Regions from separate parts of the Arthrobacter sp. SAFR-179 genome, predicted to be linked through region 1. Evidence: riboswitches for the same ligand, from Rfam matches in the RefSeq annotation. Region 1 holds a riboswitch; each other region holds the start of a gene.

What was found. Region 1 has a riboswitch for thiamine pyrophosphate ahead of ACR65K_RS10525 (ECF transporter S component). Riboswitches for the same ligand answer to the same signal wherever they lie in the genome.
Region 2: it holds a riboswitch for thiamine pyrophosphate, as region 1 does, so the genes downstream of both, thiO (glycine oxidase ThiO) here and ACR65K_RS10525 (ECF transporter S component) in region 1, are expected to answer to the same signal.
Region 3: it holds a riboswitch for thiamine pyrophosphate, as region 1 does, so the genes downstream of both, thiD (bifunctional hydroxymethylpyrimidine kinase/phosphomethylpyrimidine kinase) here and ACR65K_RS10525 (ECF transporter S component) in region 1, are expected to answer to the same signal.
Region 4: it holds a riboswitch for thiamine pyrophosphate, as region 1 does, so the genes downstream of both, thiC (phosphomethylpyrimidine synthase ThiC) here and ACR65K_RS10525 (ECF transporter S component) in region 1, are expected to answer to the same signal.

What each region holds. Positions count from the first base shown of each region.
Region 1 is NZ_JBPFDM010000005.1:74,007-81,208, reverse strand. Features, by position in the region: gene ACR65K_RS10535 (energy-coupling factor transporter transmembrane component T family protein) at 1-351, opposite strand, end outside; gene ACR65K_RS10530 (ABC transporter ATP-binding protein) at 348-1,886, opposite strand; gene ACR65K_RS10525 (ECF transporter S component) at 1,892-2,515, opposite strand; TPP riboswitch at 2,584-2,724, opposite strand; gene ACR65K_RS10520 (heme-degrading domain-containing protein) at 2,808-3,350, shown strand; gene ACR65K_RS10515 (iron-containing redox enzyme family protein) at 3,550-4,605, shown strand; gene ACR65K_RS10510 (glycosyltransferase family 2 protein) at 4,645-5,703, shown strand; gene ACR65K_RS10505 (CDGSH iron-sulfur domain-containing protein) at 5,733-5,945, shown strand; gene ACR65K_RS10500 (DUF4235 domain-containing protein) at 6,080-6,343, shown strand; gene mnhG (monovalent cation/H(+) antiporter subunit G) at 6,353-6,757, opposite strand; gene ACR65K_RS10490 (MrpF/PhaF family protein) at 6,747-7,025, opposite strand; gene ACR65K_RS10485 (Na+/H+ antiporter subunit E) at 7,022-7,202, opposite strand, start outside.
Region 2 is NZ_JBPFDM010000001.1:555,926-563,127, reverse strand. Features, by position in the region: gene moeB (molybdopterin-synthase adenylyltransferase MoeB) at 1-25, opposite strand, end outside; gene ACR65K_RS02830 (TetR/AcrR family transcriptional regulator) at 111-776, shown strand; gene ACR65K_RS02825 (DUF3107 domain-containing protein) at 835-1,059, shown strand; gene ACR65K_RS02820 (hypothetical protein) at 1,081-1,383, shown strand; gene ACR65K_RS02815 (thiazole synthase) at 1,480-2,295, opposite strand; gene thiS (sulfur carrier protein ThiS) at 2,300-2,536, opposite strand; gene thiO (glycine oxidase ThiO) at 2,533-3,831, opposite strand; TPP riboswitch at 3,825-3,943, opposite strand; gene thiE (thiamine phosphate synthase) at 3,971-4,705, shown strand; gene ACR65K_RS02795 (RNB domain-containing ribonuclease) at 4,742-6,235, shown strand; gene ACR65K_RS02790 (DEAD/DEAH box helicase) at 6,526-7,202, shown strand, end outside.
Region 3 is NZ_JBPFDM010000002.1:470,676-477,877, forward strand. Features, by position in the region: gene obgE (GTPase ObgE) at 1-172, opposite strand, end outside; gene rpmA (50S ribosomal protein L27) at 290-553, opposite strand; gene rplU (50S ribosomal protein L21) at 615-923, opposite strand; gene thiD (bifunctional hydroxymethylpyrimidine kinase/phosphomethylpyrimidine kinase) at 1,187-2,707, opposite strand; TPP riboswitch at 2,715-2,812, opposite strand; gene ACR65K_RS06580 (Rne/Rng family ribonuclease) at 2,964-6,383, opposite strand; gene ACR65K_RS06585 (vitamin K epoxide reductase family protein) at 6,822-7,202, shown strand, end outside.
Region 4 is NZ_JBPFDM010000001.1:891,944-899,145, reverse strand. Features, by position in the region: gene ACR65K_RS04305 (RNA-binding protein) at 21-263, opposite strand; gene rpsP (30S ribosomal protein S16) at 265-687, opposite strand; gene ACR65K_RS04295 (hypothetical protein) at 921-1,376, opposite strand; gene ACR65K_RS04290 (VOC family protein) at 1,496-2,371, opposite strand; gene ACR65K_RS04285 (amidohydrolase family protein) at 2,471-3,553, opposite strand; TPP riboswitch at 3,633-3,740, shown strand; gene thiC (phosphomethylpyrimidine synthase ThiC) at 3,736-5,562, shown strand; gene ACR65K_RS04275 (alpha/beta fold hydrolase) at 5,559-6,293, opposite strand; gene ffh (signal recognition particle protein) at 6,399-7,202, opposite strand, start outside.

The DNA of each region.
Region 1 (7,202 bases):
GGCAAAGCCGCGCAGCATGAAGCCGACGCCCAGCTGCAGGGATCCTTCGCTCATGGTCCAGATGCCGGCGTCGAGCAGGGTCCTGCCGCTGTCCGGCGCAAGGATGGACGTGCTCCAGCCGCCCACGGCGGCGGCGATGATCAGCGGCCACCCGCGCTGCCACAGCAGGGACAGGGTGAGCCCGGCCAGTGGAAACAGCAGCAGCTCGAAAACCAGGGCCACGGATGCCGACACCCAGTCGATGGACAGCGCCAGGACCGCGGTGATGAGCAGGACGGCCGCGAACTTACTCAGTGGGTTGGCGCGGGCCAGGAGGGCATGGTTGCCGGTCAGGGTGAGTTGCTGCCTCATGGTGCCACCGCTTCCGCCGCAGCCATTCGCAGTTCGGTCCCGCCCAATGCTTCCGTGAATTCGGCGTCATGGGTCACGGAGACCACCGCGGTGCCGGCGTCCAGGAGTTCGGACAGGAACGAGGCCAGCTCGGCCCACGTGTTGGCGTCCTGCCCGAACGTGGGCTCGTCCAGGACCAGCACCTGCGGGCTGGCGGCAAGGACGGTGGCTACGGACAGCCGCCGCTTCTCGCCGCCGGAGAGCGTATAGGGGTTCGCGTCCACCAGGTGGGTGAGCCGCAGCCGCTCCAGCAGTTCGTCCACCCGGTCCTCGCCGTGGCCCAGGTGCCGGGGGCCGAACAGCAGCTCATCCAATACCTTGCCGGTCACGAACTGGTGCTCCGGCTCCTGGAACACCGTCCCCACGCGCGAAATCAACTGGTCGGCCTTCCAGCGGTATGGGTCGATGCCCGCCCCGCGGCTGAGGTCCAGGGTGGCGGACACCTTTCCGGAGACCGGCTCCAGCAGCCCGGCCAGGGTGAGCGCGAAAGTGGACTTGCCGGCACCGTTGGGGCCTGTGACGGCGAGGGCCTGCCCGGCGCGGACCTGCGCGGACAGGCCTTCCTGGACCGGTACCGGCGGAATCTTCCGGAAGCCTTGGCGGCGGGGACGTTCGCGGGAGACACCCAGCTGTTCGGCGGCCAGCAGCAGGTTCCCCGTGCCGGGCGCCGGGACAACGGCGCGGGCGCGGGTTGCCGGCACGTAGCCGGGCACCCACACACCGGCTGCGGCGAGCATGGCACGGGCCTCCGTGAGCACCCGGTCCGGCGGGCCATCCAGGAGCACGGCAGGATTGGTGCCGGAACCCGGCTGCAGGACCACGATCCGGTCCACCAGGTCCTTCCACACCGAAACCCGGTGCTCCACCACCACCAGGGTGGCCCCTGTCTTGTTTAGGCAGCGCGCCACGGCGTCGCGGACCTCCAGCACGCCGGCGGGATCCAGGTTGGCGGTCGGCTCATCCAGCAGGATCAGGCCCGGGCGCATGGCCAGGATGCCGGCCAGCGCCAGGCGCTGCTTTTGCCCGCCGGACAGGGCCGACGTCGGGTGGTCCAGCGGGAGGTGGGACAGTCCGACGTCGGCAAGCGCCTCGTGCACCCGCGCCCAGATTTCCTCCCGCGGCACCGCAAGGTTCTCGGCACCGAAGGCGGCGTCGTCCCCCAACCGCGACAGGACCACCTGCGTCTCGGGGTCCTGCTGCATGAGCCCGGCGCACCCGCGCTGGGTCCGGGGCACGGCGCCGTCAACCAGGAGCGAACCTGACTCGTCGGCGTCCCCTGCCTCGCCGCCGTCGTCGTTGATGTCCCCCAGCACCCCTGCCAGCGCATGAAGGAGGGTGGACTTGCCGGCGCCCGAGGGGCCGAGCAGGAGCACCCGCTCCCCCGGGCTGATGTCCAGGTCAAGGGCGTGGACGGCGGGCTTTGCCCTGCCGGCGTGCCGCCATCCCCACCCGCGGGCGGTGACAGCGGCAGGGCGGACCGCCGTGGCCTGGGCCATTGCCATCAGGAGAAGACAGGCTCCGTGGCAGCCTTGCGCGAGGCGAAGGAGCTCAGGACTCCCGTCCGCGCCAGGCCGCGGGTGGCCACCCAGGACAGGGCGCCGGCAATGACTGCTCCGGAAATCATGCAGAAGACGATATAGGCCAGCTTGTCGCCGCCGGAGTACGCGATGTTCCAGCCCCACGGCGCAAAGGAGTCATTCAGGCCGCAGAAGAGACCTGCTGCCGCACCTGCCAGCAGGGACACGGGCAGGTTGAACTTGCGGTAGACGAAGATGGCAAAGATGATTTCCGCGCCCAGGCCCTGGACGAAGCCGGAGAAGAGGACCGAGGCGCCGTACTGGGAGCCCATGAGCAGTTCCCCGGTGGCGGCCACGGTCTCGCAGAACAGTGCGGCGCCCGGCTTGCGGATGATCAGCATGCCCAGCACGCCCGGGATCATCCATCCGCCGGCAATGATGCCGGTCAGGGGCGGGTAGGCGGCGTTCATCGGCACGGATACTGCCGCCGCCCCTTGCGACCACGCCCAGAAAATAACGCCGCCGGCGATGGCCACCAGCGCGGCGACGACGATGTCCACGACGCGCCAGGACTTACTGGTGGTCTTCTTGATTGCTGCAGTGCTCATTGGAATCCTCCTGGGAAACAGGAGGGGAAAGTGGACCCGGCTGACGGCCCGTTGCCGTGCAGCCGCGACACTTCGAGAACTCGACTCCCTTGCGCCGGTACTAACCGGATCAGGTTCGAGGGTCTGCGGCTGTCCGCACTCTCAGCGCCCACCTGCGGTGCCCGGCGGATGCCAGGATGCCCGACGGCGGCGCTCCCCTGTCGTTTGTAGTGTTGCTTTTTGTTGGGTAAGGCTTTTGATTGCCCTTCCGGGCGTGGTCAAGTTTACACCGGGCGGGGGTAGATTGAAGGCCATGAGCGCCATTCCACCGGATGTGACCGGGTTCGATCCCGATTCCCCCGACGCCCAGCCCGAGGGGTCGCTCGAGGCCCTGGTTGCCCGGGTCGAGGCGGAGGTCCGGGAGCTCCACTTCCCCGGCTTTTCGCCGGATGACGCACTGAACCTTGGGCTGCTTCTGGTGGAACTGGGCAAGGAGCGGTCGCTTCCCATCGCCATCGATATCACTAAGGGCGAGCAGGTACTGTTCCACGTCGCGCTTCCCGGCGCCACTCCTGACAACGGGCACTGGATCCGGGCCAAGCAGAGCACTGCCGCCCGGTACGAGGTGCCGTCACTTTTGGTGGGACTGCGGGGCCGGCTGGGCGGGGGCAGGATCGAGGACAACGCCTGGTTCGACCAGTCCCGGTATGCAGCCCACGGCGGCTCATTTCCCATCTACGTCACCGGCGTGGGTGCCGTGGCCACGGTCACCGTCTCCGGATTGCCGCAGCTGCAGGACCATGACCTGGTGGTGGAGGCGCTGCGCGACATACTGGGGTCGGCCCTGTCTGACTGACCACTGCCTGGCTGAACACTGTCCGCAGCTGGGTACGGGGGGACCCAGCAAAACCCCTATATACAAAGCCTGCTTAGCTTTTATTAGTAATCATGCTTACTATATTGTCCCCCGGGTTTCGAGGAGGACAGGGCATGGAACTCACCATGGGCGGTCCCGCGTTCGTTCCCGTCACCAGCGCGGCAGACCAAGGAGCACCATGAGAATCCCGGAAACCAGAGGCCCCCTCAGCAGCGCCCTGTTCACGGTCCTGGCGCAGGCTCCGGACTCCGCCGGGACAGAACTGGACGCCCTGTACCGCCTGGCCGCACGGCAGGTGGCTGCCACCGCTGACATCATTGGCGACGAGGACATCCAGTTGGCCCTCTTCTGCCTCTACGAGCTCCATTACTCGGGGCTGGACGGCGTCTCCGACCACTGGGAGTGGGAGCCGGGGCTGATCAGGGTCCGGCGGCTGCTCGAGGAACCGTTTGAGGCGGACCTTCGCGCCGCCGCACAGCAGGCCGCCGGGGACCTCGAACTGCCCGCCGGCGGTGCCATGACCAGCGACCAGGTAGCCGATGTCCTGTTCGGCCTCGCCGGCAAGGACACCGGCCCCAGCGTCTCCCGGTACGTGGCCAGGAAGGCAGACCTGGGGCAGCTCAAGGAATTCCTGGTCCACAAATCCGTGTACCAGCTGAAGGAAGCCGATCCCCACACATGGGCCATCCCGCGCCTCAGTGGACGGCCCAAAGCCGCACTCGTGGAAATCCAGACGGACGAATACGGCGGCGGCCGCCCCGAGCGGATGCACAGCGCGCTGTTCGCACGGACCATGCGTGGCCTGGGCCTCGACGACAGCTACGGCGCCTACGTTGATGCCGTCCCCGCAGTCTCCCTCGCATCGGTAAACCTCATGTCCCTCTGCGGACTGAACCGGCGGCTCCGCGGTGCCATCACCGGCCACCTGGCAATCTACGAAATGACCTCCTCCCAGCCCAACCGGTTCTACGGCAACGGATTTCGCCGGCACGGGTTCGGCGCGGACGTCACGCACTACTTTGACGAACATGTGGAGGCCGACGCCGTGCACGAGCAGATCGCCGGCCGTGACCTCGCCGGCGGCCTCGTCGAAGCCGAGCCGGAACTCCTGGCGGACGTCCTGTTTGGCGCGACGGCCGTCATGGCCATCGACAGCCGGCTCTCCGCCCACCTCCTGTCCTCGTGGGAAGCCGGGACATCATCGCTGCGGGCGGCCGTGCCGGCGGCAGCATGACGGCCCGCCCTAACAGTGTCCAAGGGCGGGCACGCCTGCTTGGCCGGGGCGGAGTACATCCTTCCCCTGCGCTGGAATGAGGATTCCGGCCTGGCTGATCTGTCGGACTACCTCCGGCGCCTCGCGGACTGGATCCCGGTGACGGTGGTGGACGGCTCCGCCCCCGACTTCTTCGAACGCCACCGCGTGGCGTTCCCCGCGGCGGTGCGTCACCTCCGCCCGGACCCAGACGGTTACCCTGACCAGTCCCCGGACCACCGGGGCCCCGGGGGCGGCCTCCACAACGGAAAGGTGGCCGGGGTCATGACCGGCGTGCGCGCCTCCGGCGCGGAGTTCCTTGTCATAGCCGACGACGACGTCCGCTACACGCGCGAGGCCCTCGCCGCCGTCGTGCATCACCTCGGATCGGCCCATCTGGTGCGTCCGCAGAACTACTTCGACCCCCGCCCGTGGCACGCCCGGTGGGACACGGCCAGGACGCTGCTCAACCGCGCCTGGTCCACTGACTACCCCGGAACGCTGGGCGTCCGCCGCAGCGCCCTTCAGGCCACCGGCGGCTATGACGGTGTCCTGTTCGAAAACCTGGAGCTCATCCGCACCATCAGGGCCGCCGGCGGCAGCGAACGGATCCTGCCCGGCCTGTTCGTGGCCCGCCGGCCGCCAACCACCCGGCACTTCCTGCGACAACGTATACGGCAGGCCTACGACGATTTTGCCCAGCCGCCACGGCTTACCGCCGAACTTGCCCTGCTCCCGGCCACCATCGGCGCCACATTTTTTCCGGCCCGGACAAGGCGGACCGCCCTCCTGGCGCTTGCCGCGGCGGCCGTCACCTGCGCGGAAGTTGGACGACGCCGGCACAACGGGACCGCCGTCTTTCCCGCCTCGGCAGCCTGGTTTGCGCCGCTGTGGGCACTGGAGCGGGCCGTCTGCGTCTGGCTGGCGGCCGCCTTCAGGCTGGCGGGCGGGATCCCCTACGCGGGCAGCAGGATCAGGACGGCGGCGCATTCGGAGGCAGAACTCCGGCAGCGCCACGCCAGGAAGCTCCGCCGGGCGCCCGGCAACCAGGAAGCGACGATGAAAGCGGTGCAGGAATGAACCCCGGACAGCAAGGAACAGGAGCCCACATGGACCAGGAAGCAGCCAGCTCCATCGTGGTGTGCCCGGACGGGCCACTGATTATCAGGGGCGAGTTTGAGATCGTCACCCCGTCCGGGGACGCCGTGCCCCGCGACCGCAAGACCGTTGCCCTGTGCCGCTGCGGGGCCTCGGCCATCAAGCCTTACTGCGACGGCACGCACAAGATGATCAAGTTCCGCACGGAGCCGCCCACCGGTTAGTCCAACAACCGCTTAATCCGCCAAGCTGTCAGTCCAACAAGCTGCCTGCAGCACGCCACGCCCTTGCCCGGACCGGCACGGGGGTACGGCTAGGCTGGAGGCAGTCCGTTTTCCGCCCGCAAGGAGTAATAGGAATGAACCTTTTCATCAAGCTGCTCGGGACCGGGGTGAGCCTGGGTGCAGGCCTGGTCGGTACCAAGCTCGTCAACACCATCTGGGAAAAGACCACCGGGCAAAAGGCCCCCACCGGCAAGAACGAGGACGTCCCCACCAGCCTGCGTTCGGCGTTGACCTTCGCGCTGATCTCGGCGTCGGTGAGCGCCATCATCCAGGTCCTGGCCAACCGCGGCACCCAGCGCGCCATCACCCGGTTCGCCAAGTCGCAGGACATCGTCTAGCTCCAAGCGCTACCCGCCGCCGTCGGGGCTGTCCTTCCGGGCAGCCTCGGCGGCGGCTTTTTGCACCACGGCCTCCAGCTCGTCAGCCGTGAGCAGTTCCCGGTGCAGGTGCTTGGTGCGGTACCCGGCGCGGCCCACCATGTGCGCGGACACCGGCACGGTGAGCAGCTGGAAGATCCAGGCCACCGCCAGGACCGGCCATACCCACCACGTCCGCATCTGCAGCCCAATGGCCGCCAGCAGCAGGAACAGGCCCAGGACCTGCGGTTTGGTGGCCGCGTGCATGCGGCTCAGCAGGTCAGGGAAGCGGAGCAGCCCAATGGCCGCGCCCAGGGACATAAGTGCCCCCACCACCATGAACACCGCTGAGACGGCGTCGATCCAGCCGTCGGGACCGGACAGGTCAGGATTCATCAGGCTTCACCCTTCGGTCCGCCACAAAACGGGCCACGGTCACGGATCCGATGAAACCGATGATGGAAATGGCCACCACCAGCATGAGGTTGTTCAGGTGCCGGTTCACGGCCATGTCGATGCACAGGGCTCCGGCCAGGATGGCCAGCAGCACATCGGCCGCCAGCACCCGGTCCAGCAACGACGGTCCGCGGGAGATCCGCATGATGGCGCCTGCCGCAGCAAGCGAGAAGATGACGGCTGTAACAGCCAGGACAACGTGCATCATGCGGCGGCCTCCATTCGGACAGCTTCGAGTTCCTCAGGACTGCCCATGATGCGGATCAGGCCGGCTTCGATGGACCGCACTTCGTTCCGCAGGCCCTCCACGTCCTGCTTGGAGGTGATGTTGAGCGCGTGCAGGTAAAGGGTGGATGTGGAGCGGTCCACCTCCACCACCAGGGAC
Region 2 (7,202 bases), on a different contig from region 1:
CATTTGCGGTGAAAGACGAAGCCATACTTCAATGTATGCCCCGGAATACCAGCGGGTCATATTACCCCGCAGTAAAGTGAAGGGTAACTGCAATGGAAAGAAGGACAACTGTGGTCCCTGAAGCACGGGCTGACCGCCCGCCCGCCGCCGAACCGCAAACCGCCTCCCGCCCCGCAGGCCATCGGTCCGCCCGGCTGCCCCGGGATGAGCGCCGCGCACAGCTGCTGGCGGCAGCCCAGGAGGTGTTCGTAGCCAATGGCTACCACGGTGCGGCCATGGATGAAATTGCAGAGACCGCGCACGTGAGTAAACCCGTGCTGTACCAGCACTTTCCCTCCAAGCGCGACCTGTACCTGGCACTGCTGGAAAGCCATCTGGCATCCCTGACCGAGCTGATGCTGGGCGCCCTGAATTCCACCACGGACAATGATGAACGCGTCCAGGCCGTCATGCGCGCCTACTTCCACTTCATCGCCAATGACGACCAGGCCCACCGGCTGGTATTCGAGTCCGACCTGATCAACGACCCCGATGTGAGTTCCAGGCTGGAAACCTTTAACCGGACCTTCGCCGATGCCATCGCCCGGGTCATTGCCGAGGACACCAAGCTCCCCCACCTCGAAGCCGAACTCCTGGGCCGCGGACTGGCTGGAATGGCGCAGGTCAGCGCCCGGTACTGGCTGGAAACGGACGGCAACCTGGACCTCAACGTGGCCAGCGACCTGATCTACCGTTTAGCTTGGCGCGGAATCTCTCGCTTCCCCAAAGAGTCCTAGACTACAAATAAGACAACACCTCGTAGACACGAGTACTTTCACAGGCTGGGAGGCCCCCTTGGAAATTAAGATCGGCGTTCAAAACGTTGGCCGCGAGATCGTGCTGGAATCGACCCAGGACGCGGAGACTGTGGCCAAGGTTGTTGGTGAAGCCATCAATGGCGGCAGCGAACTGCGGCTCAAGGATGACAAAGGACGCGTGATCATCGTTCCGGGCAACGCACTGGCGTATGTGGAAATCGGCGCCGAAGAGGTCCGGCGCGTCGGGTTCGGCCAGTTCTAGTCCCCGGTTCCAAGGAGATCCATGCTTTCGCTGATCATTGTGGTGCTGGCCACTGTCGCCGCGGGCTTCGTCGTCTGGGCCAATGACAGGCGGCATGCCAAGTACGGGGCGGCGCTGCCGGCGGGCGTGGCCGCAGGTGTTGCGGCGCTGGTGTGGATCATCCTGATGGCAGCCGGTTTCGGCTACCTGCCAGGGCTGACCTGGCTTCCCTGGGTCCTGCCCATCGTTCTCGGCATTGCAGCCGCCATCGCCGCCGTCGTCTACCTGGGCCGCACGCGTGCGCGCCACGACGCACAGCAGCTCACGGCGATCCTGCGGCGCTGAGCTTCCAGTCGCGTGCACGTGGCGGCAAAGACTAAACGGCTGTGGCCACCACCCACGCGGGTGGTGGCCACAGCCGTTTAACCGGATATCGGGAGCCTAGAGGAACTCTGCCCTGCCCTCCATTGCCGACGATGCCAGGGCGTGCTCCCTGCGCGGGATGCGCCCGGCCGCCCGGGCCATCCGGCCGGAAATCACTGCGTGCTTGAAGGCCTCGCCCATGAGCGTCGGGTTCTGCGCCCGGGTGACAGCCGTGGCCAGCAGCACGGCATCGCAGCCCAACTCCATGGCAAGGGCGGCGTCGGACGCCGTGCCGATGCCGGCGTCCAGGACCACAGGCACGGTGGCCCGGGAAACAATGAGCTCGATGTTGTGCGGGTTCAGGATCCCCAGGCCGGTGCCGATCGGGGCGCCCAGCGGCATGACGGCGGTGGCGCCAAGGTTCTCCAGCCGCAGCGCCAGCACGGGATCGTCATTGGTGTAGGCAAAGACCTTGAAGCCGCGGTTGACCAGCTGCTCGGTGGCCTCGACGAGTTCCACGGCGTCCGGGAGGAGGGTTTGTTCGTCCGCGATGACCTCGAGTTTGACCCAGTCGGTCTCCAGTGCCTCGCGGGCAAGTTCTGCGGTGAGGACCGCGTCCCGGGCGGTGAAGCAGCCGGCGGTGTTGGGCAGGACCCGGATCCCGTGGTCCACCAGCAGCTGGAACAGTGATCCGGTTTCCGCGGTGGAGTAGCGCCGCATGGCCACGGTGGTCAGCGCGGTGCCGGAAGCCAGGAGCGCTGCGCCCAGGCCGTCGAGGCTGGGCGCTCCCCCGGTGCCCATGATGAGCCTGGATCCGAGGGCGACGCCGTCGATCACCAGGGCGTCGCCGGTCCCGGGGCTTCCTGCGGGGTTGATGGTGCTGGTTTCGGTCATGGTGTCAGCCTCCCTGTACTGCTGTGACAAGTTCGATGTCGTCACCCTCGGCGAGCGCGGTGGCGAACCATTGGCTGCGCGGCACCACCTGTGCGTTGTGCGCGACGGCGACCCCCAGCTTCTCGCCGTCGGTCGCCTGCCCGTTGTCAGCCAGCGGGCGTCCGGTGACCTGGCTGACCAGCGTGGTGATGGAGGCGCCGTCGGCAACCGTGTGCGGGTTTCCGTTAAGGGTGATGTTCACGCTGTCTCCTTGATGAAGGGGCTTGTTGCTGCTGTGGCCGGCCTGGAGAACCGGTCCGGGCTGAAGGGTGCCCAGCGGGGATCGGACTTTCCGTCCAGCAGCTCCCTGCAGATGGCCGCTGCGGCGGGGGTGAGCAGGACGCCGTGCCGGAAGAATCCGGTGGCAATGATGAGCCCCGGGACATGCCCGGCTTGTCCGCCCACGGAGGCCCCAGGCACCGGCACCCGGCCCAGGAGCGGTGCGTTGTCAGGGGTTCCGGGCCGGGCACGGGCGGTGGATTCCAGGAGTTCAAGTTCGGCGACGGCGGGCACCAGCGCCTGCGCGTCCCGCAGCAGCTGGTATACGCCTCCGGCACTGACGGCGCCGGACAGGGCATCCTCGCGCTGGGTGGCTCCAATCACCACCGTCCCGTCCTGCCGCGGGACGATATACACCGGCACGCCGTGGACCAGCCCGCGGACCGTTGACGTGACCAGGGGCTGAAGGTGGCGGGGAACGGCAAGGCGGAGGATGTCCCCGTGCACGGGCCGCAACGGCAGCTCGAGGCCGTCCGGCAGGCCGTCAAGCGCCCCCGCCTGCAGCCCGTTGGCCACCACCGTCTCCGTTGCCAGCACCGTGCCGCCGCCCGCAAGGCGGACGCCGGCAACAGCTCCGCCGTCCCACAACAGCCGGGCTGCCCGGTCCGGAACGGCGTAACCATCGACTGCCCCGGCAACGGCCAGTTCCGGCAACTCCTGCGCCGCGCCGGCCAGGGCCAGGCGCAGGGCTGCCACCAGGCGCCGCGGGTCCACCTGGTGGTCTGCCGGGGTGTCCAGGGCGCAGGCAATGGCCGGGCTGAGCAGCGGCTCGCGCTTCCGGGCTTCGCGCACGGTGAGGGGCTCCACCTCCAGCCCGTTGTCCTGCTGGACCAAACGCAAATCCATGAGTGCCCGGCGGTCGGCTGCGTCGGCACCCACCGCGAGTGTCGCCGTCGTGAGGTATCCGGAATCCGCGCCCGTGGCACTGTCCAGGGCGGCGGCGAACCCCGGCCAGCGCGATGATGCGTCCAGCATCAGTTCCAGGAGGTCTTCCTCCTGGTAGTGCAGTTCGCTGACGGGGGCCAGCATGCCGGCGGCCGCCCAGCTGGCGCCGGTGCCCGGTGCGTGGTCGATGAGGACCACCGAGCGTCCGGAACGCTGCGCCTCCCAGGCGATTCCGTGCCCCACCACTCCCCCGCCGATGACCGCAACATCGGCCCGGACCGTGGAGGAGCTGGAGGCGTCGGCGGACCCGGGATGGTTGAAAGGGGTGCGCATATGGATTCCTTCCCTACGCCGGCATTACCCGGATCAGGTCAAGCGGTCGGCTCTGACGCCCTCTCAGCCCGGCGCTTTGTGACAGCTGCCGCGGGCTCCCGCAGTACCAGCCCAGTTTAGAGGAACTAGGCTTGCACGCATGAATGTGTCCACCCCATCCTTCCCCGCCGGCCACCGCGCTCCCGCCACCGAAGTTGTCAATTCACGGGACAGCGACGCCCTCAAGGCGGCCCGCCTGTACCTCTGCACCGATGCGCGCCGGGACCGCGGCGACTTTGCGGAGTTCGTTGACGCCGCGTTCGCCGGCGGCGTGGACATCATCCAGCTGCGCGACAAAGCCATCGAGGCTGCCGAGGAACTGGACCTCCTGGCGGTGCTGAAGGAGACGGCGGTACGGCACGGCAGGCTGTGGGCTGTCAATGACCGTGCGGACATCGCCGTCCTCTCCGGGGCGCCGGTGTTCCACATCGGCCAAAAGGACCTTCCCTTGCCCGCAGCACGTACGTTGGTCAATGGAAATGCCGCAATCGGGCTCTCCAGCCACACAACGGGGCAGGTGGACGCCGCGCTGGCAGCAGCTGCCGGTCCGGCCGGCCTGGACTATTTCTGCGTGGGTCCGGTCTGGGCCACCCCCACCAAACCCGGCAGGGCAGCCGTCGGACCAGACCTGGTGAAGTACGCCGCGGACGCCTCAGGAAAGGTGGCAGATCCGGTGCCCTGGTTTGCCATTGGCGGCATCGACCACGGAAACGTCCGGCAGGTGGCGGAAGCCGGTGCCCGCAGGATCGTGGTGGTCCGCGCCATCACTGAGGCTCCCGACCCCGCGGCCGCGGCTGCTTCACTCCTCGACGCGCTGGACGCCGCCGGCGCCTGATGCCATATCCGTGGACTTGGAGCTACGCTGATTTTTGTGTCACATCATCGGCTGGCCCCCAACGTCCATGACCACAGGAACGCCTTGGAAGAGGCGTTGGGCCTGCTGCGGACCGAACTCGAACTGCCGGGGCCCTACCCCGCTGACGCAGTAGCCGATGCCCGGGCCGCCGTGGCTGCCCTGAAGCTGCCGTCCTATGACCTGACCGCCGTGGAGTTCGTGACCATCGATCCGGCATCGTCCACGGACCTTGACCAGGCGGTGTTCATCGAACCGGACGGGAACGGCTACCGGGTGCTGTACGCGATCGCCGACGTCCCGGCGTTTGTTGCCCCGGGAGGGCCCCTGGACGCCGAGACCCGTCGCCGGGGCCAGACGTTCTACGCTCCGGACGGCAGGATTCCGCTGCATCCGGAAGTCATCAGCGAGGGGGCAGGGAGCCTGCTGCCGGGGCAGGACTGTTCAGCGTTCGTATGGGACTTCACGCTCGACGGCGATGCGTCCGTTTTGTCGGTGGGTGTCAGGAGGGCGCGGGTCCGCAGCCGCGACAAGCTCAGCTACAAGGGCGCGCAGGCAGACCTCGACGCCGGGACTGCATCAACGGTGCTGCGGCTGCTCCGCGAGGTGGGCCTGAAACGGGTAGCCCTGGAAAGGGAACGTGGAGGGGCAAGCCTCAACATGCCCGAGCAGGAAATTGTCCAGCTGCCCGATGGCGGCTACCGCATTGACGCCGTCCCGCAGCTTCCCGTGGAGGACTGGAACGCGCAGATATCGCTGATGACCGGGATGGCGGCCGCGCAGCTCATGCTGGAGGGCAAGGTGGGAATCCTGCGCACCATGCCCGCCCCGGACGAACGGTCCCTGCGGCACTTCCGCCTGCAGACCGAGGTGCTGGGCAGGCCCTGGGACGGCGAGGTCAGCTACGGCGAGTACCTGCGTTCACTCGATCCCACCGATCCGCGCCAACTGGCCATCATGCATTCCGCCGGCATGCTGTTCCGGGGAGCCTCGTATACCGCTTTCGACGGCACGGTCCCCGAGGACGGGGTGCAGTCCGCCATCGGCGCGGCCTATGCCCACACCACCGCACCGCTGCGCCGCCTGGTGGACCGCTTCGTCCTGGTCATCTGCGAGGCCCTGAGCAACGGAGGCGATGTTCCTGGCTGGGCCCGGGAGGCCCTTCCGCTGCTGCCGGGCATCATGGCCGGCTCAGACCAGCTGGCGTCCCGGATGGAACGCCTGGCCCTGGACACCGTGGAGGCGGCGCTGCTGCTGAACCACATTGGGCAGGAGTTCGACGCGATCGTGATTTCCGGGTCCAAACCGCAGAACGGCAATGGCAACGGCACGGGGAAAAACGGCAACGGAAAGAACGGCAACGGCGGCGGAAGTTCGGGCATTATCCAGGTTGCCGAACCGGCTGTCACCGCGCGGTGCGCCGGCGAGCTGGAGTCCGGAACCAAGGTCCGGGTCCGCCTGCTTTCGTCGGACATCACCACCCGCGAGATCCATTTCGAGCTCGTCCCCTGAGGGCCGGCAGGCGCGGCAGGCGGGCCGGAACAGTGTTTCTGCGCCCGTACGGCTAGACTGAAAGGGTAGAAATGGATGCCCGGTCGTTGATTTCCTTGATTTGAAACCAACAAGCCCGCCCCTACGCGATCTTGAGAATTACCCGCTGGTCACCAGTGCCAGCATTAGATAGCCCGCGATCGGCTTCCACTGGAATCGCTTGCGCGCCTGAGCGTGCTCCGGAGCGGCCAGCCTTGGCCGGCCCGTTGAGCAGGCAGCGCCATTGCCCAAATGAATAAGGAAACTCCCCCGTGAGTGAATTGCATACCCACCAGCTTCTGAGCGATGAGTCCGGTACGGAAACCATCGAGCCGGAAGAAACCATCATCTCGGACGAGACCCCGCATGAGATCGCGGAGAAGTCCTTTGCCGACTACAACGTCCGCGAGGACATCGTGGAGTCCCTGGCTGACGCCGGGATCACCCACCCCTTCCCCATCCAGGCCATGACCCTGCCGGTGGCGCTGGGCGGCCACGACATCATCGGCCAGGCCAAGACCGGCACCGGCAAGACCCTGGGCTTCGGCATTCCCGCACTCCAGCGGGTCATCGGGCAGGACGACCCCGGCTACGCCAAGCTGGCCGTGCCGGGAGCCCCGCAGGCCCTGGTCATCGTCCCCACCCGCGAACTGGCCGTGCAGGTGGCCGGGGACCTGGTGACGGCATCGCGGAAGCGCAATGCGAGGATCGCCACCATCTACGGCGGCCGCGCCTACGAGCCCCAGGTGGAGGCGCTGAAGCAGGGCGTGGAGGTTGTGGTGGGTACCCCGGGCCGCCTCATCGACCTTTACAAGCAGAAGCACCTGAGCCTGAAGAACGTCAAGATCGTGGTCCTGGACGAGGCCGACGAGATGCTGGACCTTGGCTTCCTCCCGGATGTGGAGACCCTCATCGCGGCGACGCCGGCCGTCCGGCAGACACTCCTGTT
Region 3 (7,202 bases), on a different contig from region 1:
GGAGCGTGGTGGTCTGGTGGTCAACGCGAAGGATGACGTCGCCGCCGTTGCCGCCGTTGCCGCCGTCGGGCCCGCCCAGGGGCTTGAACTTTTCACGGTGGACGGAGACGCAACCGTGGCCGCCGGTTCCGCCGGATACATGCAGTACTACCCGGTCTACAAAGCTGGCCACGTGGATCTCCTCAGAAACTGTTTACCTGGCACCGCGGGGCGCCACATCGATTGTAATGCGGTTAAAAGAACAGTGGAGCGGACCCTTAGGCCCGCTCCACCGCTTCAGAACTTGTTGTTACTCTGCAGCTGCAGCAGCAACGATGTTGACCACGCGACGACCGCGGCGGGTACCGAATTCAACGGCGCCCGGGGTCAGTGCGAACAGGGTGTCGTCCCCGCCACGGCCAACGCCGGCGCCCGGGTGGAAGTGGGTGCCACGCTGGCGGACGATGATCTCGCCTGCGGAAACAACCTGGCCGCCGAAGCGCTTGACGCCGAGGTACTGAGCGTTGGAATCGCGACCGTTGCGAGTGGAGCTCGCGCCCTTTTTATGTGCCATCTGAAATGCCTGCCTCTAAATTCTGGGGAATCTGTTGAAATGCCTGAACACTAACCGGAGGTTAGCTGATGCCGGTGATCTTGACCTTGGTCAGTTCCTGGCGGTGACCCTGGCGCTTCTTGTAGCCGGTCTTGTTCTTGAACTTCTGGATGACAATCTTAGGACCACGCAGGTCCTGGAGGATTTCAGCCGTAACAGTTACCTTGGCCAGGTCGGCGGCGGCGGAGGTGACCTTGTCACCATCAACCAGGAGCAGTGCGGGCAGCTCAATGGTGCTGCCGGCTCCACCGGCGACGCGGTTCAGGGTAACGAAGTCTCCAACGGAAACCTTCTCTTGGCGGCCGCCTGCGCGGACAATCGCGTACACCACTTGGGAACTCACTTCTCTCGACGTTTATAACTAAATTTGCGTGCGGAACCGACTATCAAAAGCCTGGTTTCTCGCTGTGCCTCAACGCCGTGGGGTCATAACCCAAGTGTTGGCGTAAGCACCGAAGATCTAGATTACGCTAATTTTGTCTTCGGCCGCAAATGAGGCTGGTTCCCGGCGGGTTGCTGTGATAGGTACCACAGCTCAGGTCCGGCGTCCGCACCATGCCCCACCATAGTACCGGCTCACCCGCCGGCCCCGGTTCAGGAGTGCAGGCGCGGCGCGTCGAAGAAGTCCACCTCGAGCCGGCAGGACTGCTTGAACGCCGTCACCATCGCGGCCTTCTCATGGTCGGAAGCCCGCCGTCCGGCCGCATCCACGATGGCAATGGCCTGGCGCGTGGCTTCGGCAAAGCCTTCATCTGCATAGGTGCGGAGCCAGTCCGCGTAAGCGTGCCCGGCCGGTTCCCCGGAGGCAAGGAACCGGACGTGCAGCGTGGCACCAACCTCTGCGTAGAGCCAGAAGCAGGGCAGGACGGCGGCGGCGAGGACCGCGTAGCTGCCCGACGCCGACGCTGCGGTGAGGTGGTCCACATAAGACTTGGTGACGGGGCCTAGCCCGTCCGGGGCCGGGCGGGTGCTGAGCCACGAGCGGTGAAGTTCCGATTCCACCTCAAGGCACTGCTGCGCGGACCGTGCCCAGAACAGCTGCTCGGCCTCCGAGGGGGCGAGGGCACTGGCACGTGCCAGCACGCGGGAATAGCCGTTCAGGTAAAGGGCATCCTGCGCCAGGTAATAGGCAAAGTCCTTCTCAGGAAGATCGCCCGAGGCCAGTCCGCCGATGAAGTCCAGCGCATAGATGTCGTCGAGGTCCTGCCGGGCTTCGGCCCACAGCCGGGCCGCGAAGCTGCCTTCCGCCAGGACCGGCGGCACGTGGTGGAAGTGGTGCACGGGTCCGTTCCCCTGCCCCACCTCCAGCTGGCCTGAGTTCTCGAGCGCGCCGGCCAGCCAGGGCTTAACGGTCCGCAGCGACGCCTCCCAGTCACCCAGGCGGGCCTGGACGGTTGCCATGGCGGAGGACAGGGAACATCCCGTGCCGTGGCTGTTGCGCGTTGAAATCCGCTTCGCCCGCACTTCCACCACCTCCTGGTCGAGAAGGCCCGCGGTGTTCACCAGCGCGTCCGGGCAGTCCAGGCCTGCCAGGTGGCCGCCCTTGACCAGCACGGTGGCTCCGGTGGCATCGGCCAGGCGCCTGCCCTGGTCCAGGGCGGCATCCCAGTTTTGGGCCGGCTCCGTGCCAAGCAGCAGCGCGAGCTCGGGCAGGTTGGGGGTGAGGAGGTGGGCAAGCGGCAGGAGCTCCCGGAGCGCGGCTTCGGCGGACTCCTGCAGCAGCCGGTCCCCGCTGGTGGCCACCATCACCGGGTCAAGGACAACGACGGCGGGCCGGACTTTTCCGAGCCACTCGCGGACGGCGCGGATCACCGATTCGTCGCCCAGCATGCCGATCTTGACGGCGTCGATACTGATGTCATCACTGACTGCATCCAGCTGCTGGGCCAGGAACGCGGCGGGAGGGACGTGGACGGACTGCACGCCGCGGGTGTTCTGGGCGGTGAGGGCAGTAATCGCTGCCATGCCGTATCCGCCATGCGCGGCAATGCTTTTGAGGTCCGCCTGGATTCCGGCTCCCCCGGACGGATCGGAACCGGCGATGGAGAGGACCCGCGGGACGTCACGGCCCGCGGGAAGCCCGAAAGGAACGCGGGACGCGGTTGGCAGGGGCATGGAAAGGGTCGAAGACAAGAGACATCCCTTCGCCGGTACTAGCCGGACAGGTTCAACGGGTCTGGATCTCAGCCGGCCTTATGCGCGGCACCCCGTGTCGCTGTCCAGCGTAGCGGCTGGGGCCTACGCGGCGGAAAGGTGACAGCTCCTGTTGATGCGAGAAGTCCCCGCCTTGTGGTCCACTCCCCCGCGAATTTCGGGGGGAATGGTCCACATGGCGGGGACTTCCTTGGTGACGCGTTGGTCCTGTCTTGGCTTAGAGCTCGGAGGCAGGGACTCCGACGCCGAGGATGATGGGTTCATCTGCCGGCTTGGCGGCTTCCGCCTTGGCGGTGTCGGGGGCCTTGGCTGCGTGTGAATGCCCTGCCGCCGTCGACTGCACGTTCTCGTGGTGCTGGACAGCGGTCTCGTTGGCTGCGCCCTGGGCACGGCTGGCAGCGCGGTGCCGCCGCGGCCTGCGTTGCCGGGACTGCTCCAGGGTGTGGTCGGAGTAGTCCTTTTCCGCCGGCGCTTCCAGGGTGGCGCGGGTTGCCGCTCCCCCTGCCTGCTGCTGGGGCGCTGCCGGTTCGGCTGCCTTTACGTCCTCTGCGGCTTTGACCGGCGCATCCACCATGGGCGAAGCCGGCTGGCCCAGGTGGGCGAACGCTTCCGCCAGCCGGTCCAGGGTGAGGGCGGGCTTGGGATGCTGCTCCTCGGCGTGCTCCACGAACGGAAGCGGGACTTCCTCGCCGCCGAAGGTCAGGACAGCTGCGGGACGTGCCGGGGCATCGGCGTCGTGCTTCTCCTCTGCGGGAGCCGGCGCAGGCTCAGCCTGCGGTGCCTGCCGGGTTGCTGCCACCTCATCGTCATGCAGGTGCGCGGCATGGGCCGCAGCCGCAATATTCGCCAGGGCAAGCCGGGTGGCCTCTGCCTTGGCGTGCCGCTCAGCATCCGCAGCGTCCGGCAGGACGGTGTGGACGTGCACTGCAGGCGCCGGCACAGCCTCGGGCTGCTGGCCGCCGCGTCCGCGCCGCCGTTTCCGCTCGGGACGGACTCCGGGCTGGCCGGCGTCGGGCCGCTGCGTCTCGGTGCGGTGGGCTTCCCCGCGGGCTTCGGGGCGGTTGTCCGTGCGCTGGACGTGGTGCTCGGCCGCCACGATGTTGGCACGCCGGTGCTCCACGGGATCGTCATGGGTAACTACCCCGCGGCCCGCGCAGGCCTCGCACTGCTCGCCGAAGACTTCCAGCAGGCCCGTACCCATCCGCTTGCGGGTCATCTGGACCAGGCCCAGCGACGTGACCTCGGCAACCTGGTGCTTGGTCCGGTCGCGGCCCAGGCACTCCACCAGGCGGCGCAGGACCAGGTCACGGTTGGATTCGAGCACCATGTCGATGAAGTCGATCACGATGATGCCGCCGATGTCACGCAGCCGCAGCTGCCGGACCACTTCCTCGGCAGCTTCCAGGTTGTTCTTGGTGACGGTTTCCTCAAGGTTGCCGCCGCTGCCGGTGAACTTGCCGGTGTTGACGTCAACCACCGTCATGGCCTCGGTGCGGTCGATCACCAGGGAGCCGCCGGAGGGCAGGAAGACCTTGCGCTCAAGGGCCTTGTGGATCTGCTCGTCGATGCGCCAGGCGGAGAAGATGTCCTGGTCCTTGGTCCACTTCTCCAGGCGTCCCACCAGGTCCGGCGCCACGTAGGTGACGTAGGCCTCGATGGTGTCCCAGGCTTCCTCACCGGACACGATGAGCTTGGAAAAGTCCTCGTTGAAGACGTCGCGGACCACCTTAATGGTCAGGTCGGGTTCGCCGTAGAGCAGCTCGGGCGCCAGGATCTTGGTGGATGCGGACTGGCTTTCAATGCCTTCCCACTGGGCGCGGAGCCGGTTGATGTCGTGCGTCAACTCTTCCTCCGATGCGCCTTCCGCGGCGGTGCGGACAATAACGCCCGCGTGCTCGGGCAGGCGGTCCTTGAGGATCCGCTTGAGGCGGTTGCGTTCGACGTCGGGCAGCTTGCGGGAGATGCCGGTCATCGAGCCGCCGGGCACGTACACCAGGTAGCGGCCCGGAAGGGAGATCTGGCTGGTGAGCCGGGCGCCCTTGTGGCCCACGGGATCCTTGGTCACCTGGACCAGGACGGTGTCGCCGGACTTCAGCGCATTCTCGATCCGGCGCTGCTTGCCCTCAAGGTTGACCGCTTCCCAGTTCACTTCACCGGCGTACAGCACGGCGTTGCGGCCGCGTCCGATGTCAACGAACGCCGCCTCCATGGACGGCAGCACGTTCTGGACCTTGCCCAGGTACACGTTGCCGATGAGTGAGTCCTGTTGTGTCTTGGACACGAAGTGTTCGGCCAGGACGCCGTCTTCGAGGACGGCGATCTGGATCCTGTCGTCGCGCTGGCGGACGATCATTTGCCGGTCAACGGATTCGCGGCGGGCCAGGAACTCGGCCTCGGTGATCACCGTGCGGCGGCGGCCCGTGTCGCGGGATTCGCGGCGGCGCTGCTTCTTGGCCTCCAAACGGGTGGAGCCCTTCACGCTGGTGACGCGGTTGCTGACCGGTGCTTCAGTGACGGCACGGGGCGCACGGACCCTCGTGACCGTGTTGGGCGGATCGTCATCCCCGCCGCCGGTGAGTTCAAGGTCCTGGTCCCCGCGGCGGCGGCGCCGACGGCGGCGGGACGTCACACCGTCCTCCGGCTGCGTGGCGTTGTCCTCGTCCGCCTCGTCCTCGGCGTCAGCTTCGGCGCTGCCGCCCTCGCTGTCCTGGTCCGTACCGTCGCCGATGCGGCTGCGGCCCCTGCGGCCCCGGCTGCGGCGCCGGCGGCGGCCGGAGGCATCGTCGCCGTCTTCGGTTTCTTCCTCTTCAGGCTCCTCGACGGCGGGGGCTGCGGGACGGACCACGGTGCTGAGGTCCGGTGCCTGGAAGAGCACGGACGTGGGGGATGCAGGTTCCAGGAAGAGGGAACCAAAGGGGCTGGCAGCCGCGGCAGGTGCGGCCTCGCCCTTGTCCCCGGCCGGGGTTTCCTGGGCAGGCTCGTGGGTGCCGGCAGCTTCCGGGGCCGCAATGTCCGGGGCCGCGCTGGGCTCCTGGGTCTGCTTGGCGGCGGCAACGGCTTCCTGCCCGGCGACCTGCTCCTGCGCTGCAACGTCTTCCTGTACCGCACCCTGTTCCGGGGCGGCGACCTGGGCTGCGGCTTCCGGAGCCGCTGATTCTGCACCCGCGGAGTCCGCTGCTCCGGATTCCGCTGCAGTCGCGGCGGCGGGGGACGCAGCCTTGCGGGTGGCTACCCGACGGCGGCGAACGGGCCTGGTTTCGGCCTCTGCCGTGGCGGTAGTGGCCAGGACTGCGGCAGGGCTTTCAGCGGTTGCGGCCGGTTCCACTGCAACAGTGTCGGGGGCCGCAGCATCGGCGGACACCGCTTCTGGTTCCTCAGCAAAGGCTGGCAGGGGTTCTGCTGCGTCCGCTTTCCTGCGGGCGCGTGTGCGCCGCGCCGGCGCCTTGGCCGCTTCCTCCACCGGCGCGTCGCCGCTTGCTTCGGGGACAGCGGCCTCCGGGGCCGTGGCCACTGCATCCGTCACCGCATCGTCGGTCTTGGGAGCCGCTTTGCGGCGGGTGCGTACAGCCCTCTTGGGAGCGGCAGCCCCGGCAGCCGCTGCATCTTCGTTAACGGCCAGTTCCTGATCATTGTCCATATGTGGCAACACTCCTGCCCCTGACGTACCGCCACATCCGGCACCCATTGGGGCACATATTGTCAAAACCCGCAGGCGTTGACAGAAGTCAAGTGGATACTCCCAGGTTCGCACCGTCAGTGGGGTGCGGCAGCCCGTGGGAGCCGGCGGATGTTCTGAAAACCCGTTGTTCTGCGTGCCACAACCAGGTGCCGCCCAATGGAGTGGCGGGAGTGCCGGAAGAATCCGAAGCCTGCCCTGCCCATCATTGGCGGTCTTGGGAACATACCACCGGACCGGAGTCCGAATGTGGATCGGCTTCCAGCCACGTTCATTCTCTCACATCCGGGCCGGATCGCCGCGGAAGCAGGGGATGCTGATCCCGTTGCTGTGTAGTGGCTCCAGCCTGCGGCGTTACAATCAGGCACAGGAGCACCGGACGAAAAGGACGCAACACCCATGCCCAGCATCTCCCCCGTCAGCGCCCATGAGCAGGAAAGGGCCACGAATCCGCAGACCACTGCTGCCGCAGGCGTTCCGCGGATGGCCCGGAACCGGCCGTTCGGTTGGCTCCTGGTCATTACCGGAATCGTGGGCTGGCTGGCCTCCGGAACCCTGGTCCTGGAAAAGCTCGAGGTGCTCAAGGACCCCAACCACACCACAGTGTGCGACGTGAACCCCTGGATCTCCTGTGGCCAGGTCATGCAGACGTGGCAGAGTTCCCTGTTCGGTTTCCCCAACATGTTTATTGGCATCGTGGCCTTCGCCATCACCATCACGGTGGGCATGGCCTTGCTGTCAGGCGCCGCCTTCGCCCGCTGGTACTGGGTGGGGCTGCAG
Region 4 (7,202 bases), on a different contig from region 1:
AGCTGAATGCTGCCGAGCGCTCAGCGGCGGCGGTCGGTATCGACGACGTCGACCCTCACCGGTTCGCCGCCGGCCAGTGCTGCCACCACGGTGCGCAATGCGCGGGCCGTGCGGCCCTGGCGGCCGATCACCCGTCCCAGGTCGTCCTGATGCACGCGCACCTCGAGGGTGTCCCCGCGGCGGTTGTTCTTGGAGCTGACCTTGACGTCATCCGGGGAATCGACGATTCCGCGGACCAGGTGTTCCAGCGCTTCTGCCAGCAATTTACTCAGCCTCGGTGGTCTCAGCTTCGGCGTCGGCCGGGGCCTCGGCAGCGTCAGACTTGGAGGCCTTCTTGGTGATGGCTTCCGGGATGATGACCGAGCCCTTCTCCGGGGCAACGAAGGCTTCCTTCTCGACCTTGGTCTTGAGGGTGCCTTCCTGGCCCGGCAGGCCCTTGAACTTCTGCCAGTCACCGGTGATCTTCAGGATCGCGGCAACCTGCTCGGACGGCTGGGCGCCGACGGAGAGCCAGTACTGCGCACGCTCGGAGTTGACCTCGATGTACGAGGGCTCTTCGGTGGGGTGGTACTTGCCGATTTCCTCGATGGCACGGCCGTCACGCTTGGTGCGTGAGTCCGCGACGACGATGCGGTAGTACGGGGCGCGCATCTTGCCGAAGCGCTTAAGGCGAATCTTTACGGCCACTTTTGTGGTCACTCCTGTTTCAGAAAAAGGGGTGAACCCGGCTTTCTGCACCCGTGGGGCGGGCCATACTTGCGGGTTCGAAGGACAGGATCCGGACGCGGAGAGAGGGGCCACGCAGATCGAGTACCTGTTTATTGTGCCAGATGAGCGCTGTTATTTCGACTTGGCGCGCCACGCCGGCCGCCGCAGCCGGCCCCTGGCGCACTGCAAGGTACCCAAACCGGCATCACCGGTCACGCGGACCAGACGTACAGTCCCGTCCGCTCGGAATCGTCGAGTGAGGCCGCCAGTTCGGCCACCTGCTGCACATAGGTCCGGGCCTGCGCGGCGCCGAACGGCATATCCTCCTGGCCGGCCCACTGTTCGGCGACGTCGTCAAGGACATTGCCTTCGCCTTCGGTCTCATAGGAGAGCAGGTCAGCCAGGGCACGGACCATGGCCGGCGGAACGGCAAGGAGGGAATCGCTGGCGACGTCCACCATGGTGAGTTCATAGTCGGCACCGCCGGCGTGTACCGCAGTCCCGGCAAGATCACCCAACTGTTCGACTTCGAAATCGCTGATGCCCTGAATCCGCACCGCCTGGCCCGCGGGCCCGCTGTCCGCCGCAGAGCCGCTTCCTTCATCGAGGATGCCGGCGCGTTTCAGCGCGGCGTCATGGGTAGCGACAAAGATCTCGGTGAAGCCCATGGCGGGTGCCCTTCTTCCGTTGACGGAGCTGCGTGCCGGGCGCTGCCTGCAGCCCGGCCGTACGGAATCAGCCTAGTAGTTGCGGACCCGCCCGCGCACGCCGGAGCCGGCGGAGCCGGTCAGCGGACGGCCACCCGGAGCCGGTTGCGCCACGGGTCCTCGAACCGGAGCTCCGCACCGGTGTGGTGGGCGGCAACCCCGGCGACTTTGAGACGGTCAGCCAGCGCCCCGACGTCGTCACCGGAGGGAACCTCGATGAGCACCTCGCCCAACCCGAGCGAGTCTTTTCGGGGGCCGGCGCCGCGGCTGTTCCAGACGTTCATGGCCATGTGGTGGTGGTAACGGCCAGCGGAAACGAACAGTGCCTGCCCATGCCAGCCTGCCGTCTTCTCGAAGCCGAGGGTGCCCACATAGAAATCCCTGGCTGTCTGGACGTCTCCCACCTGCAGGTGGACGTGCCCCACACCGGCAGACGTCTGCCGCTGGCCCTCGAGGGACTCCTCGGTGAGGTGCTGCTCCAGGTAGCGCTGCGGCGGAAGCGCGAGGCTGTCCATCACCACGTCCGTCCCGTTCCAGGACCAGTTGCTGCGGGGCCGGTCCCAGTACAGTTCAATGCCGTTGCCCTCGGGATCGGTGAAATAGAAGGCTTCACTGACCAGGTGGTCGGCACTGCCGGTGAAGGAGCGGGGCTCGTACTGGGCGGCGGTGGCGATGGTGGCGGCGAGGGAAGCCTGGTCCTCGAACAACAGGGCGGTGTGGAACAGGCCCGCTTCCCCCCTGCCGGGAAGGTGCAGTCCGGGAGCCGGCGCCAGGTGGACCAGCGGCCTGCCGAGCCTGCCAAGGTAGAGGCCGCCGTCCTGCTCAGCCACCACCTCGAGGCCCAGGGCGCGCTGGTAGTAGTCGGTCATGACCTTCATGTCACCGACCTTGAGCATTACCGTGCCCATGGCGAGGTCGGCAGGAAGAAGGTCCTGGCTGCTGGCTGCTTCGGTCATGTGAAGGCTCCTTGTATTGGAGGCCGTCCCGTTGGCGGCCTGTCACAAATTAAAATTACTTGAAGCTTCAATTTATTCCAAGTGCCGGGCTCATTCTGCTCACCTGATGATGCGGCCGCCCAGCACCACATGTTCCAGGGCCGTGATGGTTTCCGGGACCGCCCGCGGATCCTCACGGCATACCACAACGTCGGCCCGCGCACCTTCGGCCAGGTTGTCCGCTCCCAGCCAGGTGCGGGCTGCCCAGCAGGCAGCATCCAGGGCCGCCTCCATGGGCAGGCCCGCGCCGTGCAGGGCGAGGATCTCGTCGGCGATCCTGCCGTGGCGGATCACGCTGCCGGCATCCGTGCCGGCAAAGATGCGCACCCCGGCGGCGTGGGCTTCGGCCACCCGTTCCAGCCGGCGCTCCCAGAGGGAGCGCATGTGGGCCGCGTAGCGCGGGAACTTGGCCTCTGCCTGGGCAGCGATCCCGGGGAAGGTGGCGATGTTGATGAGGGTGGGGACGATCGGCACATCCTGCTCCGCGAACCGGGGCAGGTGCCGGGGCAGCAGCCCGGTGGCGTGCTCGATGCAGTCGATGCCGGCGTCCAGCATCTGGTCCAGCGTGTCCTCGGCGAAGCAATGCGCCGTGACCCGGGCACCTTCGTCATGGGCAGCCCGGACAGCGTCACGCACGACGCCGGCAGGAAAGGACGGCGCGAGGTCACCGGCGCTCCGGTCGATCCAGTCCCCCACCAGCTTGACCCAGCCGTCGCCGTCGCGCGCCTGCTTCCGCACGGCCTCCACAAGCCCCTCGGGCTCGACCTCCTCCGCGAAGCCGCGCAGGTAGCGGCGCGTGCGGGCCACGTGCCTTCCAGCCCGGATCAACACCGGGAAGTCCCGGCCGCCCTGCATCCAGCGGGTATCGGCAGGTGAACCGGCGTCGCGGGCCAGCAGGGTTCCGGCGTCGAGGTCGGCCAGCGCCTGGTCCCGGGCCATTGCGGGTTCCACCGGACCGGCGGGACCCAGTCCGATGTGGCAGTGGGCGTCAGCGAACCCCGGCAGCACCCAGCCGTCGAGCACCCGCCCAGGAGCGGCACCAGGCCGGTTGAACGTGAGCTTGCCGTCCACCGACCAAAGTCCATGACGGACCCGGTCCGGTGCGGTCAGGACAGGTCCGCGAAAGTGAATGATCTCTGCCATCGGGCTTCCTTTCGATGCCCGGACAGGCTAGCACCCGCAAATGTGACAAGGCTCTTCCGCGCCCCTGTGGTAGCTTCTTTCCTGACCACACGGGTGCCCTTGCAGGGGCTGAGATCGGGCTGACGCAGCCTGCGACCGTTGAACCTGTCCGGGTAATGCCGGCGAAGGAAGTGAGTATTCCCTTGAGTACACAAAACACCCAGTTGAACCCTGCCCACCTGCCGTCAGCCGGGAGGTCCGGCGCCGACTCCCTGCCACAGGTGACGCAGTCCCTGGCGTCGCATTCATTGGCGTTCATCGACGACGCCGCGTCCGGAATCCGCGTGCCGGTGACGGAGATTGCCCTGGAGCCGTCACCCAACGGGCAGCAGAACGCACCTTTCCGGACCTACCGCACTGCCGGGCCCGGAAGCGACCCCGTCCGCGGCCTGCAGCCCTTCCGCGCCGAATGGATCGTGGCGCGCGGGGACACCGAGGCCTACAGCGGCAGGGAACGCAACCTGCTCGACGACGGCCGCTCGGCCGTCCGCCGGGGTGCTGCCTCGGCGGAGTGGAAGGGCGCGCAGCCGGTGCCCCGCCGCGCCGTCGACGGCCGGACGGTGACCCAGATGCACTATGCCCGGCAGGGAATCATCACGCAGGAGATGCGTTTCGTGGCGCTGCGCGAGAACTGCGACGTGGAGTTGGTTCGGAGCGAACTTGCTGCCGGCCGCGCCATCGTCCCGAGCAACATCAACCATCCGGAGTCCGAGCCGATGATCATCGGCAAGGCTTTCCTGGTGAAGATCAACGCCAACATCGGAAACTCGGCCGTGACGAGCTCCATCGCCGAGGAGGTGGACAAGCTGCAGTGGGCCACCCAGTGGGGCGCGGATACGGTGATGGACCTGTCCACCGGCGACGATATCCACACCACGCGGGAATGGATCATCCGCAACTCCCCCGTGCCGATCGGCACCGTTCCCATCTACCAGGCCCTGGAAAAAGTCAACGGCGAGGCCAACGCGCTGACCTGGGAAATCTTCCGGGACACGGTGATTGAACAGTGCGAACAGGGCGTGGACTACATGACCATCCACGCCGGGGTTCTGCTTCGCTATGTGCCGCTGACGGCCGACAGGGTGACGGGCATTGTCTCGCGCGGCGGCTCCATCATGGCCGGCTGGTGCCTGGCCCACCACCAGGAGAACTTCCTCTACACGCACTTTGACGAGCTGTGCGAAATTTTCGCGAAGTACGACGTTGCCTTCTCCCTGGGCGACGGCCTGCGCCCCGGCTCCACCGCGGACGCCAACGACGCCGCCCAGTTCGCGGAACTGGACACGCTCGCCGAGCTCACCCAGCGCGCATGGGAGTACGACGTACAGGTAATGGTGGAGGGCCCCGGCCACGTTCCGTTCCACCTGGTCCGGGAAAACGTCGAACGCCAGCAGGAGCTGTGCAAGGGTGCGCCGTTCTACACCCTCGGACCGCTGGTGACGGACGTGGCCCCCGGCTATGACCACATCACCTCCGCAATCGGTGCCACCGAAATTGCCCGGTACGGCACCGCGATGCTCTGCTACGTCACGCCGAAGGAACACCTGGGCCTGCCCAACAAGGACGACGTGAAGACCGGCGTGATCACCTACAAGATCGCAGCCCACGCCGCGGACCTGGCGAAGGGCCACCCCGGTGCGCGCGAACGCGATGACGCCTTGTCCAAGGCGCGGTTTGAATTCCGCTGGCGCGACCAGTTCGCGCTGTCCCTGGACCCGGTGACGGCGGAGGCGTTCCACGACGAGACCCTGCCGGCCGAACCTGCCAAGACAGCGCACTTCTGCTCGATGTGCGGGCCCAAGTTCTGCTCCATGCGGATCAGCCAGGACATCCGGGACGAATTCGGCTCCGCGGAGGCGCAGGCGGCCCGGGCCAACGTCGCATCGGGGATGCGGGAGAAAAGCGAAGAGTTCCTGGCGGCCGGCGGCAAGGTCTACCTGCCGGAGCTTCGCGTTCCTGCTGAGGGCTAGGAGGCCCGGGCGGGCTGGCTCCGGCTGACCTGGCTGATGAACTGCCGGATGGCCCGGTCCCCGTCCGTGGAGTCGTGCGGCCGGTGCCCTCCCGCGGCGACGCGGTGCAGGGCGCCGGTCTCCCGCAGGTAGCCTGCAATTTCCTCGTAAAGCGGCTCCCACCCCCCGGTCAGGACCAGCGTGGGCACACCGGGAACGATGTGCAGCGGCGCCTCCCACGAGGGCGCCTGGAGCCGGAGCCTGCGGGCGGACCTCTTTTCCTCCACGGTGGCGGGCTGCTGCAGGTCCGTGGCGAAGACCCGCCGGACGAATTCGCGCTGGAAGTCTTCGTCGCCGAGTTGGTGGCGGACGTCGAAAAGGGGCTGCATCAGGCTGATGTGGGCCGCCGTAGCCGGAAGCTCTGCCGTCAGGGAGAGGCAGGCCGGCTCCACGAGCGTCAGCGAAAAGACCAGGTCCGGACGTTCAACGGCGGCCATCATGGCCGCGATGGCGCCCTGGGCGTGCGCCACCACATGGCCGCCGGCGGCCCCGCGGCCATCGTCGGCAAGGGATCGCAGGATGATGGCGGTGTCCTCGGCGAAGGATGATTCCAGTGGCTCCGCGACGGCATCAAAGCCGTGCCGGCGGAGGAACAATGCGTCATAGGACAGTGCCATGCCGTGCTGGCGCGGCCACGCAGCGGCGCCAAAAGTCCCGGCGCCGTGCACGAACACTACCCTCTGCTTGAACATGTCCCAACCCTATTCCACGGCGCTGACATCCCATGTAAGTAGCAGCAGATGTCGTTATGAGCCTTCATAACGACATCTGCTGCTACTTAGTTGGGCCGGGTGTGCTTATTTGCCGAGGAACTTGTCAAAGCCCTTGGGAAGGTTCAGCTGGGACGGATCGAAGTCGCCGCCCTGCTGGCCAAAGGCGGCGCCGGTGGGCAGTGCCTTCGCAGCGTTGGCACGGCGGGCTTCCGCTTCCTTGCGCTCCTGGGCAGCCTTTGCCGGGTTGCCGGACTTTGCCTTCTTCTTGGGCGCGTTCTTGGCGTTCTTCCGTGCACCGCCGCCGGCACCGGGCAGCCCGGGCATTCCCGGCATGCCGCCCTGGGCCATCTTCTTCATCATCTTCTGGGCTTGGGCGAAGCGCTCCAGGAGGCCGTTGACCTCGGAGACGTGGACGCCGGAGCCGCGGGCGATGCGGGCCCGCCGTGAGCCGTTGATGATCTTCGGTGCAAGCCGCTCGTGCGGTGTCATGGAGCGGACGATTGCCTCGACGCGGTCGATCTCGCGCTCGTCGAACTGCTCCAGCTGCTGCCGGATGTTCTGCGCACCCGGCATCATCATGAGCATCTTCTTCATGGAGCCCATGTTGCGGATCTGCTGCATCTGGGCCAGGAAGTCCTCGAGGGTGAAGTCTTCCTGGTCGGCGAACTTCTTCGCCATCCGGGCGGCTTCATCCTTGTCCCAGGCCTTTTCGGCCTGTTCGATGAGCGTGAGGATGTCGCCCATGTCCAGGATGCGGGAAGCCATCCGGTCCGGGTGGAAGAGTTCGAAATCATCCAAACCTTCGCCGGTGGAGGCGAACATGACCGGCTTGCCGGTGACCGACGCGACCGAAAGCGCGGCACCGCCGCGGGCGTCGCCGTCGAGCTT